DNA from 2 places in the Affinirhizobium helianthi genome. Region 2 is predicted to be linked to the other one. Evidence: riboswitches for the same ligand, from Rfam matches in the RefSeq annotation. Region 2 holds a riboswitch; the other holds the start of a gene.

Region 1 (7,667 bases), on a different contig from region 2:
GCGCGATGCGGATTTCGTCGAGGATGACGCCTGGGCCGAAGCCAGCATGCTGGTGGAAACGGTGGATACGGACGAATTGACCGATCCGCAGGTGGGCATTGAACGGCTGCTCTATCGCCTGTTCCATGAGCGGGGCGTGCGGGTCTATGAGCCGCAGATCGTCATGGATCGTTGCAGTTGCTCGCGCGACAAGATCAAGGGCGTGCTGGGTGGCTTCTCGGCAGAGGAGATTGAGGAGAGCCTCGAGAACGGCGAAATCTCCGTCACCTGCGAGTTCTGCTCCACCACCTATCGCTACGATGCTTCGGAATTCAAACCGAACTGACCACACTGCCTGATGCCGGTCTCCGGTGCCGATAATCCCGCCTCACAATGGCCAAGGCTTTTGCGTTGGCCATGGTGAGACGGGCGGGCTCGGCTTTTCCGCAGGCCTGCTGGAGCCGCGCGAGATGGCGGTTCCCTCCACGCCCGTCATCGGCAAAGCAGTGTTCGGGTAGGTGTATAGCTGCTGAGAGCCGCCCAACCCCATCAACCACTTAGCATTTTTCCATACGCCAGCCCCAAAACCTGTGTTTGAATTTGGCCGTTCCGCAACGGTTACACCAGCAGGCGTGCTGGCGATGCGGGGCCGGCGCGGGTGTGAGGGGCAAGACGCAAAACCCTCATGTCCGGGTGCGCGGAAAATGGTCTCCCTCTGGCGACAACGGAGGAAGCGGTCAGGCGTCGGACGTCAGCCTGCCTCTTCATCTCCGAAGGAGCGCGCCGGGCGTGCCTGTGCGGCACACATGGGGAGTGGTGAGGGTCAGGCTTCGCCGTCTGTAGTCCGGCCGGTTTCGGTCAGGCGGCGGTCAAAGGGCTTCCCCATCATTCCAGGCAGAGAGACCGGAGTCGCGTGCAAAAACCGCTGAACGGGGCGCTGAAAGGTGTCACTTATAACTACCCATACGAGGCAGCTTTCAGCGCCCCGGCCTGACAGTCTCTATGCCACGGGTTCACTGAACCGCGTGACTATTGGCGCATGCCGCCGGTTTTTTGAAAAGCGATAAGCTCGCGAAACAGCATGAACTCCGAAGTCTCAGAGCTTCAGTTCAGCGTGCGCAGAAGGCCGGGGGAATCCAGCGAGAAGGCCGGAATATCGACGATGAAGGTTTGCCCGTCATCGGTTTGCATCTGGTAATGGCCGAACATCATGCCGGATGGCGTGTCGAGCGGGCAGCCGGATGAATATTCATAGGTATCGCCCGGCTCCAGCCGCGGCTGCTCACCCACCACACCGGGGCCTTCCACCTCATCGACAACACCGTTTTGATCCGTGATGTGCCAGTAGCGGTGCATCAATCTCACAGTGTGAGAGGAGTGATTGGCAATAACAACCTTGTAGCCCCAGACGTAGCGGTTCTCATCTGGATCGGACTGATCCTCCAGATAATAGGGCTCCACCTCGACTTCGATATCCTTCGTCCGTGCACGGTACATGTGCCATACCTCATTGCGTAGAAGGGATATCGTACAGGTCGGGCGCAAGGTCAAGAAATGCGCCCGCTCCAGAAGCCGTGAACCCCCTAAATTTGACGGTTAATCCTAACCGTCAAGGTAAACATGTCAGTTGGCGACCTTCGACAGCGCCTGCGCCAGATCGTCGATCAGATCGTCCGTGTCCTCGATACCGCAGGAAATGCGCAAGGTGCCAGCGGAAATGCCAAGCTCTGCCCGCGCTTCGTCGGTCAGGTTCTTGTGTGTGGTTGTCGCTGGATGCGTGATCAGGCTCTTGGCGTCGCCCAGATTGTTGGAAATCTTCACCACCTCCAGCGCATCCTGAAGCGCGAAGGCTGCATCCTTGCCGCCCTTCAGCTCGAAGCAGACCAGCGTTGAGCCGCCGGTCATCTGCTTGGCGATGATATCGGCCTGCGGATGGTCCTTGCGTCCCGGATAGATGACCTTGGCCACCTTGCCCTGATCGGCCAGGAAGTCGGCAAGGCGCGCCGCAGTCTGCGTCTGCTGCTTCACGCGCAGCGGCAGTGTTTCCAGACCCTTCAGAAGCGTCCAGGCATTGAAGGGAGACATGGCCGGCCCGGTGTGGCGGAAGTAATCGTGCAGGTTCTCATTGATCCAGTCCTTGCTGGACAGAACGATGCCGCCGAGGCAGCGCCCCTGGCCGTCGATGTGCTTGGTCGCGGAATAGACGACGACATGCGCGCCCAGTTCCAGCGGCTTCTGGAAAAGCGGTGTTGCGAAAACATTGTCGACCACCAGCTTGGCGCCGATCTGGTTGGCAAGCTTTGCCACGCCGGCAATATCCACCACTTCCAGCGTCGGATTGGTCGGGCTTTCCAGGAACATGACCTTGGTGTTGGGACGAATGGCGGCTTCCCAGTTTTTCAGGTCGCGACCGTCCACCAGCGTGCATTCCACGCCATATTTGGGGGCAAGCGTTTCCACGATGTAGCGGCAGGAGCCGAACAGGGCGCGGGCTGCAACAATATGGTCGCCTGCCTTGACCTGGCAAAGAATGGCAGCGGAAACGGCGGCCATGCCGGATGCGGTAGCGCGGGCGTCTTCAGCCCCTTCCAGCGCAATCATGCGCTTTTCGAACATGTCGTTGGTGGGGCTGCCATAGCGCGCGTAGATGAAGCCGTCGGTCTCGCCCTTGAAGCGGGCCTCTGCGGATGCCGAGTTTTCGTAAACGAAGCCCTGTGTGAGAAAGATTGCTTCGGATGTCTCACCGAAAGGCGAACGCAGCGTGCCTTCGTGAACGAGCTTGGTTGCCGGGCGCCAGGTCTTGCTCATATGCGTGTCCCATTCCACAAACAAAAAAAACCGGTCGCAGACGGACCGGTTTTGCACCCGGTCCTTTTAGCCACTTGTTTAACGTGGCTGCAAGCCGACCGGCCAAATCACCACGGGATAAGTCTCGCATACGCCGATAGAGAGCTTGCGTCAATTCCCCGCTTTTGCTTTTGTCCCCCGATTAAGGAATAGGTTCAATGGAACGTAAAGCTGGCATTTTGGCGGATCGCGCGATCGGCGCACTTTTTGAGGCGGGCAAGCTGAAGAGCGAGGCTCAACTGGATGCCGACCAGATCCAGCCGGCCAGCCTCGATCTGAGGCTCGGCTCCAAGGCGCTGCGCGTTCGCGCCAGCTTCATGCCGGGCCGCAATCACACGGTTGCCGACAAGCTGGAGCGGCTTACCCTTCACGAGATCGATCTTGAACAGGGCGCGGTGCTTGAAACGGGCTGTGTCTACATCGTGCCGCTGATGGAAAGCCTGGATCTTCCAGCCGAGCTTTCCGCCTCGACCAATCCGAAGAGTTCGACGGGGCGCCTGGACATCTTTACCCGCGTGATGGTCGACTACGCCCAGGAGTTCGACAAGATCCCGGCTGGCTATTCGGGGCCCCTCTATCTGGAAATCTCGCCGCGCACCTTCCCGGTCATCGTGCGCCGCGGTTCACGCCTGTCGCAGATCCGGTTCCGTGTCGGCCATGCGCTGCTCAGCGAAGCGGAAGTTCTTGCCCTCCACCATGAAGAGACGCTGGTGGCGAGCGAAATGCCGAATGTTTCCGGCGGCGGTATCGCGCTCTCGATCGATCTCAAGGGGGCAGGGCCGGATGGCCTGATCGGCTATCGCGGCAAGCACCATACTTCGGTGATCGATGTGGATCGCAAGGCGCAGCATGATGTGCTGGATTTCTGGGAGCCGCTCTACAGCCGTGGCCGTGACGACTTGATCCTCGATCCGGATGAGTTCTACATTCTCGTGTCGCGCGAGGCGGTTCACGTACCGCCGCTCTATGCGGCGGAAATGACCCCCTATGACCCGCTGGTCGGGGAGTTTCGCGTGCATTATGCGGGCTTCTTCGATCCGGGCTTCGGCCATGCCGCAGCAGGCGGTACTGGCAGCCGTGCAGTCCTTGAGGTCCGCAGCCATGAGGTGCCGTTCATTCTCGAACATGGGCAGATTGTCGGCCGTCTGGTCTATGAGCACATGCAGGAACGCCCGCAAGGCCTCTACGGTTCAAGCCTCGGTTCCAACTATCAGGCGCAGGGCCTCAAGCTCTCGAAGCATTTCCGCGGGTAAACCAGCCCGCTCGGTTTTTGCTTGAAATGCCAATGGTCCTGATGCTAATTCTCAGGCCCTGTCATGCGGGTGTAGCTCAATGGTAGAGCAGCAGCTTCCCAAGCTGAATACGAGGGTTCGATTCCCTTCACCCGCTCCAGCCACTCGTAGTCTCAATCCTTCATCACGCTCGAGCGGGCTGCTAACACCAACAGGCATGGTTCCGTAACGGATCGGCAACCGGAAAAGCCGATGGCTGTACATGCCGCCTGTTCGCCAGATCGCGCTTAATGGCGTGGCATTATCTGGCCAGCAACTGCTCCTCGCGGTACGGGGTTTGTCGCATGGGCTACTGCCCGCCTTGTGGAGGATTAGCGACGTTCCCAGTATTTTACCATCGCAGCCGCAACCATGGCAGCTCCTGTCCGGCTAAGGTGGTTGTCATCGAATAGAAGCGGCTTACCCTCGACAACCAGCCTGCATCGCCTCTCATGGCAAAGGGTGTCAGCTGGATCAAAAACGCTGACATGATCATGTCTTGCGGCCAGAGTGCTGAGTTGATGGTGAGCAACTGCACTGTATCTGTAATGCTCCTCCAACGTGACAGCAAGAGTATCGACTTGACCAACCATCGCGAGTCTGGCGGCAGCTTGGGGTATGCTTACCCCCGGGATCTCTGGATTAGACGCAATGAGTACGACATTCTTTCCTGCTGCTGCGAGGGCTGCTACTGTCTGTGTTAGCCCCGCCAACAAGTCGCGTTCACCCGGCGAGTTCATGTAAAACTCGTAGTAAGCAGCCAGAAAAACGGTCTTGATGTTGTGTTTGTTGACGAGATACTCAACTGCCTTCTCAGTGAAGGCCTCGCAGCCCTTTTGTAGTGGAGCTTTAAAATTGAGGGCCGGTGGGCATGACGAGTAGGTCACGCCTAGGATGGACCGTCCCTGCTTTGCCAGATGTGCGCCTATTGCTTCACCAAGCTCTACGCCATGGCTGTCACCCCAAATAGCAAATTCGGGCGTTGCCGCTTGATCCCCGTAACGACAGGACTGCTCAAGGGGTGGATTGAATGCATCCGTTCTATGGCAGGTGGGTCGGCGTGAGCTATAGTCGTTTGCACCGGCGGCATAGGCAATGACATCCTCTGGCAAACGAGCAGGGACGCCTTGCCAATGATGGATGGCGACACCCGCCGCCGCCGCGGTGCAAGCGCAGGCGGTTAAGTATCGAGCAATCGTCCGCTTAGATTCGATTATTGGACGTTCAACGTAACGATAGCTCAAGATACTTATGGCCATGCATGCAAGCAACAGCGCCAAAGTCTCCAAAACATCGGGCGATTGATCCAATGTGAGGGTGCGGTAAAACACTAGCAGCGGCCAGTGCCAAAGATAAAGGCCGTAGGAAATCAGACCGATATTTTGCAGGAAAGAAAGTGAAAGTAGCTTCGAGCAGGTTGATGCGTTGGCCTTTGGCCAGATTACGAGCGCTGCTCCGAGGCAGGCATAGCTGGCATTGAGTCCGGGAAAGAGGTCTTGCTGACTTATTGTAAAGGCGCTCCATCCGATCAGGATGAGGCCCATTGCGGAAAGCGTCTCCCCAATTTTTGCCGATGAGATCTTGGGCATGAAGGCAATCAATGCTCCCAGACCAATTTCCCATGCGCGTGGATGAGGGAGATAGAAAGCGGCCTTCGAATTGTCGCTTGTCTGCCATACGGCATAGATGAAGCCCAGCATGACTGCTGCGGCCAGCGTCATCCGAAGTACGCTCTTATTTGCAACCAGCCTTAACCCCACGAGCAAGATAAGCGGCCAGACGAAATAGAATTGCTCCTCCACCCCAAGAGACCAAGTATGGAGGAGGGGTTGCGTTTCGGCAGCCTGATCAAAATATTCGGTGTTGTGATAGAAATAGAGATTTCCAAAACCCAGCGCGGCGTAGGCTGCGCTTTTAGCCAGTTCAGCGTATTCGGATGGCATCAAAAATAGCCACCCAAACGCTAGAACCGAAGAGATCATCAGGATCAGAGGCGGCGCGATTCGCTTGATACGACGACGGTAGAAGTCGGAAATTGTGAAGGTGCCTTTTTCGAGGCGGTTTAACGCGTGGAATGTGATGATGTATCCGGAGATCACAAAGAAGACGTCAACACCCGTAAAGCCGCCTGGCAACCATGTCGCGCCGAAATGATAGAGAATGACACTGAGGACGGCGACTGCGCGCAGTCCGTCTATATCCGGTCTGTACGTTGCGGGATGACCAAGGGCCACCGGCTTCATCGTCTGGAACACAAAGTCTATCCGAGTTGCAAAGTTGAAGGCTTTAGCCTCCTTCAAACGAGGAGACAAGCGCAGGCCCGGATCCGTGCATAGCCAAGAGCTGGCGATTCCAGTTCGCATTAAATTAGGACGGCCAGCGTGTTCTCGCGGCAACAACGTGACGTCAATCTGTCGCCCGACCCCGTTCTAAAGATAACGGCGGTCGCGTCCTGGTCCGCTTTTGACAGAGCCGGGGAAATCTGTCCACCGAAGTTGTGGATGCAGACATGAATGAAGCCTTCAACCATATGAGGGCTCTTCAGGTTCAGGCGCAGTTCACCATGCAGTCTTCCTGTCAATCGCCAGCTCGAACTCTGCCTTAATCACTCCTTCATCTCGGTCGCGCCGCTCGGTCTGTGCGATGTCTTGCTCCAGAAGAAGGGCTTTTTTCGCAGTTCATTGGCTGCGCGCCATGCGGCTCCGGAAACCATCAGCCAGTAGAGCGGCAGTGCCAGCCATTTCCAGCCGATGCGGCGCTTCTCCTCGCCGATCATGCAGCGGAAGCCAAGCGCCAGGAAGACGCCATAGCTTGCGACCACATTGATGAGATCGAGAATTGCCATCAGATGTGGCGGCTGGTCCGGCTCGAAAAGCAGGTGGCCCGTAAAGGTGAGAAGAAAGATCGGCAGCAGAGGGTGAAGTAAGGCTGAGACGAGCATGCCGCCGATCATCAGTTGAAAAATCAGCATGGGCCCAAGCCCCATCTCGCGGATCGCAGTCCAGGGGTGGCGCATCACCACCAGCCAGGTTTGAAACCAGCCCTTGAACCATCGGGTCCTTTGTCCCAGCCACACGGCGTAGCTGGTCGGTGCATCTTCGAGTGTCTGGTATCGAAGCGTCTGCGAACGGTAGCCGCTGCGGAAGAGACGCATTCCGAGATCCGCATCTTCCGTAACGTTGAAGGGGTCCCAGCCTCCCACCTCGCGCAGGACTGTGGTGCGGAAGTGATTGGAAGTTCCTCCGAGTGGCAGCGGCATTTTCATCCATGCCAGCATTGGCAGTATTCCACGGAAAAGGGCTGCATATTCCATGGCAAACAAGGCGCTGACGGTGCTTTCTCCGAGATTGGCGATCACAAGGGGCGCCTGGAGGCAGGCGACCTCCCTGGGCACGCGGCGAAAACGCTGGTGCGCCTCCAGCAATTGCTTGGGATGCGGTCGATCCTCCGCATCGTAAACGGCAACGAATTCACCGCGCACACTGCCCAGTGCATAGGAAAGCGCTTTCGGCTTGGTGCGGGGCTGAAAGGCCGGGACTTCAACGACCTCAAAGTGCGGCGGCAGATCGA
Region 2 (7,667 bases):
GCCCGCCGAAGACGATGCAGGCTTTGAAGAAGACATGCAGTTCTGATCCTTGATGATCATCAACCGCGAAAGGGCGCTCGAACACGCTTCGAGCGCCTTTTCTTCATCAAGACCTCATAAAATCGCAACGAAATGGCCACCTTTGCGTGGCAGAATCCGCACGTGATCAACAAGCCTTCCCGGCTACCTGAGAGTTTCATGGCCCTTCCAGAACCGTTACCCTCCTTCTCGGAACCAGACGATCGCAAGGCACCGGAAGAGGAACGGCCGCAGAGCTTTTCTCACATCTTGAGAGCGCTGGCGGACGATGTGACGCAAGAACGCATTGCCGTGAGCGATCTTCTGCTTGCCATGAAGGACCGCGCCTTCGGTGCGCTGCTCTTCATCTTTGCCATGCCGAATACCATTCCCACGCCGCCGGGAACCTCTGCCATTCTGGGCATTCCACTGGTCTTCCTCAGCCTTCAGATGGCGCTTGGCAAAAAGCCGTGGCTGCCGCAACTCATTGCGAAACGCTCAATGCTGCGCTCTGACTTTGCCGGAATGGTTGGCAAGATCGAACCATGGATTGCCAAGGCGGAAAGAATGCTGAAGCCCCGGCTTTCCGCCCTCGCCTCGCCCGGCATGGAAAAGGCGATCGGCATTTTCTGCCTGATCCTGTCGATTATTCTGGCCCTGCCCATCCCGCTCGGCAACATGCTGCCGGCAGTGGCCCTCTGCATCATGGCCTTCGGCATTCTGGAAAAGGATGGGCTGTGGGTCATGCTCGGCATAGGCTTAGGCATCGTCTCCCTCTTCCTGGTGGCAGGCGTGATCTACGCCATCTTCAAGGCGATCCTGTTCTTTGCCGCCTCGATCTTCACGTGATCACAAGGAGAAGGATGAAAGACGCGCACCCAGCGCACGGATGCCTTCGACATCTGCATTGGCGAAGGCGAAACGCAGATAGGCCTCCTGCCCCTCGCCGAAATAGCTGCCCGGAATGCACGAAACACCCGCATTTTTCGCCAGTGCCTGTGCCACCTCTGCGGAGGATTTCCCCTCATGGGGATGGCGAATGAAGGCGAAATAGGCACCTATCGCATCCAGCTGCCAGCCCGCAAGCCCAGCCACGACGGCCCGCAGCGCATCCGCCCGCCGCATGATTTCCTGCCTGTTTTCCTCGCGCCAGGATTTGAGACGTGGAATGGCCTCTGCCACAGCAGTCTGCGCTGCCCGTGGTGCGCAGATTTGCAGGTTATCCATGATCTTGGCGACCTGGCGCACAAATTGAGGACCTGCCGTGATGGCACCCAGCCGATGCCCCGGAATGCAAAAGCTCTTGGAGAAGCTGTAGAGCGAGACGATGTGATCCTGCCAGTCAGGCCGGGAAAACAGTGAATGCGGCTGCGCTTCAGCATCGGGTAGAAAGTCGCGATAGGTCTCATCCAGGATAAGCCAGATGCCGCGGCTCTGGCAGAGGTCTGCAATCTCGTCCAACAACGCAGGTGGATAGACCGCACCTGTAGGGTTGTTGGGCGAAACGAGGGCCAATGCCTTGACCTCAGGAGTGATGGCGTCTGCGATATCCGGAACCCTTGGCAGGAAACCGCGTTCTGCCGAACAGGCCACAAGCTTTGTGCCAATGCCAAGCATGGCAAGAGTGGTCTGGTGGTTAAAGTAATAGGGATTGGTCATCAGGACCGCATCGCCGGCACCGGCCACCGCCATGACCGCACAGATGAAAGCCTGATTGCAGCCCGAGGTGATGTGGACATTTTCCGCCGTCAGGGCCGCATGGTAGACGCCCGCCGAATGTACGGCATAGGCGGCTCGCAAGACCGCCTCCCCTTCAATCGGGCCATAGCCGGTGGATGCGCGCGAGGAAGCAGCCTTTCCCAATAGTTCCAGCATGTGCGGATGCGCTGGATAACCGGGAACCGCCTGGGAAAGATCGATGAGCGGCCCCTTGGCACCATCATAGCTGCGCGCCCATGCCTGAACGGATGGCACGGGCGGAGGCGAGATGCTTTCGATCAGCGGATTGAAACCAGCCATCGCCAGCCTCCGTGCTCAGCTTTTGCTGAACACGTAATCCGTTTCCTGCCGAAGAACCTCACCCGGACGCAGCACCGCATTCGGGAAGCCCGGATGATTGATGGCATCCGGCCAGATCTGCGTTTCCAGGCAAAGACCCGCATAAGGCCCATAGAGCTTGCCGGAAAGGCCCGGCACCGTCGGCTTCAACTTGAAGCCCGCATAGAGCTGGACGCCGGGCTCAGTGGTGCGAACCTCCAGCGACACGCCGGAGTTGACGCTGCGCACAAGGGCAACGGAACGCTTTTCGGTGCGCTCGTTCGACAGGCAGTAATTGTGATCGAATTCCACCTGATGGCCCTTGCCATCATCGCGACGGATGGGGCCAAGCTGGCGCAGATCCATCGGCGTGCCTTCAACGGCAATCTGCTTGCCCGTCGGCACCTGATGCTCGTCCAGTTCCAGATAATGATCGGCCGCGATCATGATGTCGTGGCCCAGAATATCGTCGCGGCCATCCAGGTTGAAATAGGTGTGCTGGCAGATATTGGCGAGCGTCGGCTGGTCTGTCACGCTCTCATAAACAACGTTCAAAACGCCGTCATCCTTCAGCTCATAGGTGGCCGTCACCGTGCAATTGCCGGGATAGCCGCCGCGACCATCCGTATCGGTGACCTGAAGGATCACCTTGTTGTTCGAATGGGCGATGATCGTCCAGTTCGTTTTGCCAAGGCCATCGCTTCCGCCATGCAGATGCGTATTGCCGTCCTGGTTCAGGTCCACCTGATAGTTCTTGCCATCCAGCGTGAACTGACCCTTGCCGATACGGTTGGCAACACGGCCCGGAGTTGCGCCGAAATAGGAGGAATATTTCGGATAATCCTCAAAGTTCTGGAAGCCCAGAACCAGCGGCTCTTCGTGGCCTTCAAGACGCAGATCCTGAATAACGGCGCCCCAGGTGATGACATGCGCAGTCAGCCCGCCACCGGAAATGCTGACTCGATAGACTGTTTCGCCCTTCGGAGTGGTGCCGAAAATCTCACCTTGCGTCGTCATGCCTGTATCCTGTCATGCCTATGAAACCGGGCGGCAAACTGCGCCATTTTCGAATGCACTGCAATGCGCAAAAGCGGCTCAAACAGTGCCGATCTTGTCCAGATCGTAATGCGTGGTCTGGTAGATCTCGTTGATCCAGTTGCCGAAGAACAGATGCGCATGGCTGCGCCAGCGGTTCTGCGGCGTCAGCGCCACATCATTATGCGGGAAGTAGTTGTGCGGCATCTTGATCGGCACGCCTGCATTCACATCGCGGAAATATTCATCCGCCAGCGAGGTGGAATCATACTCCACGTGATTGAACATATAGAGGCGGTTGCACTTTTTCTCATGCACCAGGCACACGCCCATCTCATCCGATTCCATCAGGATTTCGAGGCCAGGCACCTTTTCGATATCGGCGCGGCGAACCTCGGTCCAGCGCGACACCGGAACCTGGAAATCATCCGAAAAGCCGTTGAGATAAATGGAAGACGGGCAGAGATTGCGATGGCGATAGACCCCAAACGCCTTCTCCTTCAACTCATGCTTCGGCACCTTGTGGAAGTGATAGATGGCAGCCATGGCCCCCCAGCACACATTCAGCGTTGAATGCACATTGGTAGCCGTCCAGTCGAAGATCTGCTGCATCTCGTCCCAATAGGTGACTTCCTCGAAGGCAAGCAGTTCCACCGGCGCGCCCGTGATGATGAAGCCATCGAACTTGCGGTGCTTCACTTCTTCCCAGGTATTGTAGAAGGACAGAAGATGTTCTTCCGATGTGTTCTTGGCCTTGTGCCCGCCGACACGCACCAGCGAAAGCTCCACCTGCAGCGGCGATGCGCCAACGAGACGCGCCATCTGCACTTCGGTCTTGATCTTGTTCGGCATCAGGTTCAGCAACCCGATTTGCAGCGGACGGATATCCTGACGCACGGCGACCGTCTCGGTCATGACCCGCACGCCCTCGCTGACCAGGGCTTCAAAAGCAGGCAAGGTATCTGGAATCTTGATCGGCATGGTTCGAACTCGACAAACAAAAAAACCGGTCACAACGGACCGGTTTCATACCCGGTCTTTTTAGCCACTTGTTTAACGTGGCTGCAAGCCGACCGGCCAAATCACCACGGGATAAGTCTCGCATACGCCGATAGAGAGCTTGCGTCAATTCTGTGCTTTTGCTTTTCTGAGATCAGACGCGATTTGCTGACTCGTCGGCCTCCACAACCGATGACTAAACAGGTCCAAACTGTTTAGGTTAGCGTAGCCAATGCGGACAGTCGAGAAGAAGAGAAAAGGCATCCAACCCATCTCTTCCTCTCGGCGAACCCAATCCCTCACGGGATACATAATGTGTGACGCGTCGAGTCGAGCTTGACAATACCCCATAAAACATTCTCCAAAACTTTATCCGCACCACGAGAACTCTGAAGAGCTACGGCCTAGCATTATTGCGTATGCATCACTAGCCAGAGATCATCGCTGGAAACACCGACAAAACCAAGTGAACCGCGCGCGGAAGCGCTTTGCTTCACCTGCCCGAATAGGCTATGGGCTGGCGCATGAGCACACCGACCTTTTCCATTCTGCTTGGCGGAAACATTACCGTCACCGATAGACTTCGTGCCGTCACCAGCGGCAGCCGCGTGATTGCCGCCGATAGCGGCATTCGCCATGCGCAGCCGCTCGGTCTGACACCGGAACTATGGGTGGGTGATTTCGATTCCAGCGACGATGCGCTGAAGGCGGCCTATCCCAAGGTGGAGCGCCGCGCCTACCCCGTCTCCAAGGCGGCAACCGATGGCGAGATTGCCATTGCGGAAGCCATTTCACGCGGGGCGGAACGTCTGATCCTGGTGGGTGCTCTGGGCGGCGAGCGGTCGGACCATGTGCTGCAACATTATCTTTCGGCGCTCAGCCTCGCGGAAGACAATTTCGAGGTGATGCTGACCTCCGGCGAAGAGGAGGCCTTTCCGCTTTGCGACGATGGCGGCATGGAGCTGGACCTGCCGAAAGGTGCGCTGTTTTCCGTGCTCGGGTTCACGGCGCTGGAAGGGCTGACCATCCGCAACGCCCGCTATCCGCTGAAGAACTTCAAATTGACCTTCGGCTCTTCGCGCACCATTTCCAACGTGGCGGAAGGCGTGATCTCCGTAACCCTGTCGAAAGGCCGCGCGCTTCTCCTGGCTCGCCCTTACGACCGCAGCGGAGCTTGATTCCCATGGCACCTCCTATTCTCAAGCTCGACGATATTCGCCTCAGCTTCGGGGGAACACCGCTGCTCGACGGCGCAAACCTGCAGGTGGAACCGGGTGACCGCATCTGCCTGGTCGGGCGCAACGGCTCGGGCAAGTCCACGCTGATGAAGATTGCGGCGGGTCTGGTCGAGGCGCAATCGGGCGAGGTGTTCCGTCATCCCTCCTCCACCATCCGCTATCTGGAACAGGCCCCGGATTTCAACGGCTTCACCACGGTACAGGCCTATTGCGAAGCGGGCCTTGGACCGGGCGACGACCCCTACCGCGTGACCTATCTGTTGAACCATCTCGGCCTGACGGGACAGGAAGATCCGAACCGGCTTTCCGGCGGTGAAGCGCGCCGCGCCGCCTTGGCGCGTGTGATGGCGCCTGAGCCAGACATCCTGATGCTGGACGAGCCGACCAACCATCTGGACCTGCCGACCATCGAATGGCTGGAAGGCGAGTTGCAGAAGAGCCGCAGCGCGCTGGTGCTGATCTCCCACGACCGGCGCTTCCTGGAAAAGGTTTCCACCGCCGTGGTGTGGCTGGATCGCGGGCTTTCCCGCCGCATGGACAAGGGCTTTGCCCATTTCGAAGCCTGGCGCGACGACGTGCTGGAAGCCGAAGAGATCGAGCAGCACAAGCTGGGCCGCCAGATCGAGCGTGAAGAACACTGGCTGCGCTATGGTGTCTCCGCCCGCCGCAAGCGCAATATGCGCCGCCTCGGCGAATTGCAGAATCTGCGCGCCGAATATCGCGGCCATCGCGGCCCGCAGGGCACGATTCAGGCATCGGTGAGCGAAGGCCGCGAAAGCGGCAAGCTGGTGATCGAGGCGGAAGCCATTACCAAGAGCTATGGCGAACGCCAGATCGTCGCGCCGTTTTCGCTGCGCGTTCATCGCGGCGATTGCATCGGCCTCGTGGGGCCGAACGGTGCGGGCAAGACGACGCTTCTGAAAATGCTGACCGGGCAGTTGGAGCCCGATTCCGGCACCATCAAGCTTGGCACCAATCTTGAAATCGCAACACTCGATCAAAAGCGCGAAGACCTGAACCCCGACGACACGCTGAGCCATTACCTGACCGACGGTCGCGGCGAAAACCTGCTGGTGAATGGCGAGCAGCGCCACGTGGCAGGCTATATGAAGGACTTCCTGTTCCAGCCGGAGCAGATGCGCACGCCAATCCGCAACCTTTCCGGTGGCGAGCGCGCCCGCCTGATCCTCGCACGGATCATGGCCCGGCCCTCCAACCTTCTGATCCTCGACGAACCGACCAACGATCTCGACATCGAGACGCTGGACCTGTTGCAGGAAATTGTGGCGGGCTATAACGGCACCGTCATTCTCGTCAGCCACGACCGCGACTTCCTCGACCGCACGGTGACCTCAACGATTGCGCCGGCGAACCCGGATGCGCCGGATGGCCGCTGGATCGAATATGCCGGTGGCTATACCGATATGATGGCGCAGCGCCGCGGTGCGCTGGAGGAAAAGAAGAAGGCAGAGCGCGAGAAGGCGAAAGCCGAAACCGCCTCCGCCCCGGCACAGCCCAAGAGCCAGGCAAAACTGTCCTACAAGCAGAAATTCGCGCTGGAGAACCTGCCAAAGGAGATGGAGAAGATCGAGAAGGACATTGCCGCCCGCGAGGCGAAAATGGCCGATCCGAACCTCTTCACCAAGGATGCCGCCGCCTTCAACCGGATTGCCGCCGAGCTGGAAGCCCTCCGCGCCAAGCTGACGGCCATGGAAGAGGAATGGCTGGAACTGGAAATGCTGCGCGAGCAACTTGAGGGCTGACACATCTCTTCTACATCCATAAGTAATTGTTGGAGTTAACTTTCCGTTAGCATTCAACAGCATCAACCAATACCGGAACAATTCCCAAATTGGCACGTTCGGGACTGTGATGGCAGGACATGAAGGTCCTGCCGGTCAGGTTTCAACCAAGGGGATGGTCCCATGTCGACTCAAGTCATGCGTCGTCGGCTGGAAGATGCAGCCATGAATCAAAGAGTTCTGATCGTAGAAGACGAATTTTTGATCGCTCTCGATATCGCCGAAACGGTGGAAGAGATGGGTCTGAAAGTCAGCGGCTTTGCCAGTGCGCGCGAGCATGCCTTGCGCCTTGCGCCCCTTGCCGACATTGCTTTCGTGGATGTCAATCTGTCGGATGGTGCCACCGGCCCCTCCATCGGCCGGGAGCTTGCCGAACGCTTTGGCATTACCGTCGTTTTCATGACTGCCAATCCCGAACAACTGGCAGGCCACGATGCCGCAACCCTGGGCGTGCTGACCAAGCCGGTCATGCCGCACATTTTGCAGGAAACCGTTGCCTATGCCGTTGCCAACCGCGCAGGTGGCCTTGCTGCCGTTC

Evidence for each region. Region 2 has a riboswitch for S-adenosylmethionine ahead of metA (homoserine O-acetyltransferase MetA). Riboswitches for the same ligand answer to the same signal wherever they lie in the genome.
Region 1: linked by a shared signal. The riboswitch ahead of ACFSE1_RS07420 (O-succinylhomoserine sulfhydrylase) and the one ahead of metA (homoserine O-acetyltransferase MetA) in region 2 are both predicted to bind S-adenosylmethionine.

What each region holds. Positions count from the first base shown of each region.
Region 1 is NZ_JBHUEQ010000013.1:34,182-41,848, forward strand. It holds gene ACFSE1_RS07405 (Hsp33 family molecular chaperone) at 1-325, shown strand, start outside; partial or broken gene ACFSE1_RS07410 (thiazole synthase) at 344-497, shown strand; gene apaG (Co2+/Mg2+ efflux protein ApaG) at 1,084-1,476, opposite strand; gene ACFSE1_RS07420 (O-succinylhomoserine sulfhydrylase) at 1,603-2,787, opposite strand; SAM riboswitch at 2,833-2,911, opposite strand; gene ACFSE1_RS07425 (2'-deoxycytidine 5'-triphosphate deaminase) at 2,985-4,079, shown strand; tRNA gene ACFSE1_RS07430 (tRNA-Gly) at 4,145-4,218, shown strand; gene ACFSE1_RS07435 (acyltransferase family protein) at 4,430-6,352, opposite strand; gene ACFSE1_RS07440 (glycosyltransferase family 2 protein) at 6,703-7,667, opposite strand, start outside.
Region 2 is NZ_JBHUEQ010000023.1:90,080-97,746, reverse strand. It holds gene ACFSE1_RS12610 (DUF2076 domain-containing protein) at 1-46, shown strand, start outside; gene ACFSE1_RS12605 (exopolysaccharide biosynthesis protein) at 199-867, shown strand; gene ACFSE1_RS12600 (aminotransferase) at 868-2,037, opposite strand; gene ACFSE1_RS12595 (aldose epimerase family protein) at 2,053-3,072, opposite strand; gene metA (homoserine O-acetyltransferase MetA) at 3,151-4,071, opposite strand; SAM riboswitch at 4,111-4,189, opposite strand; gene ACFSE1_RS12585 (thiamine diphosphokinase) at 4,614-5,267, shown strand; gene ACFSE1_RS12580 (ABC-F family ATP-binding cassette domain-containing protein) at 5,273-7,090, shown strand; gene ACFSE1_RS12575 (response regulator) at 7,253-7,667, shown strand, end outside.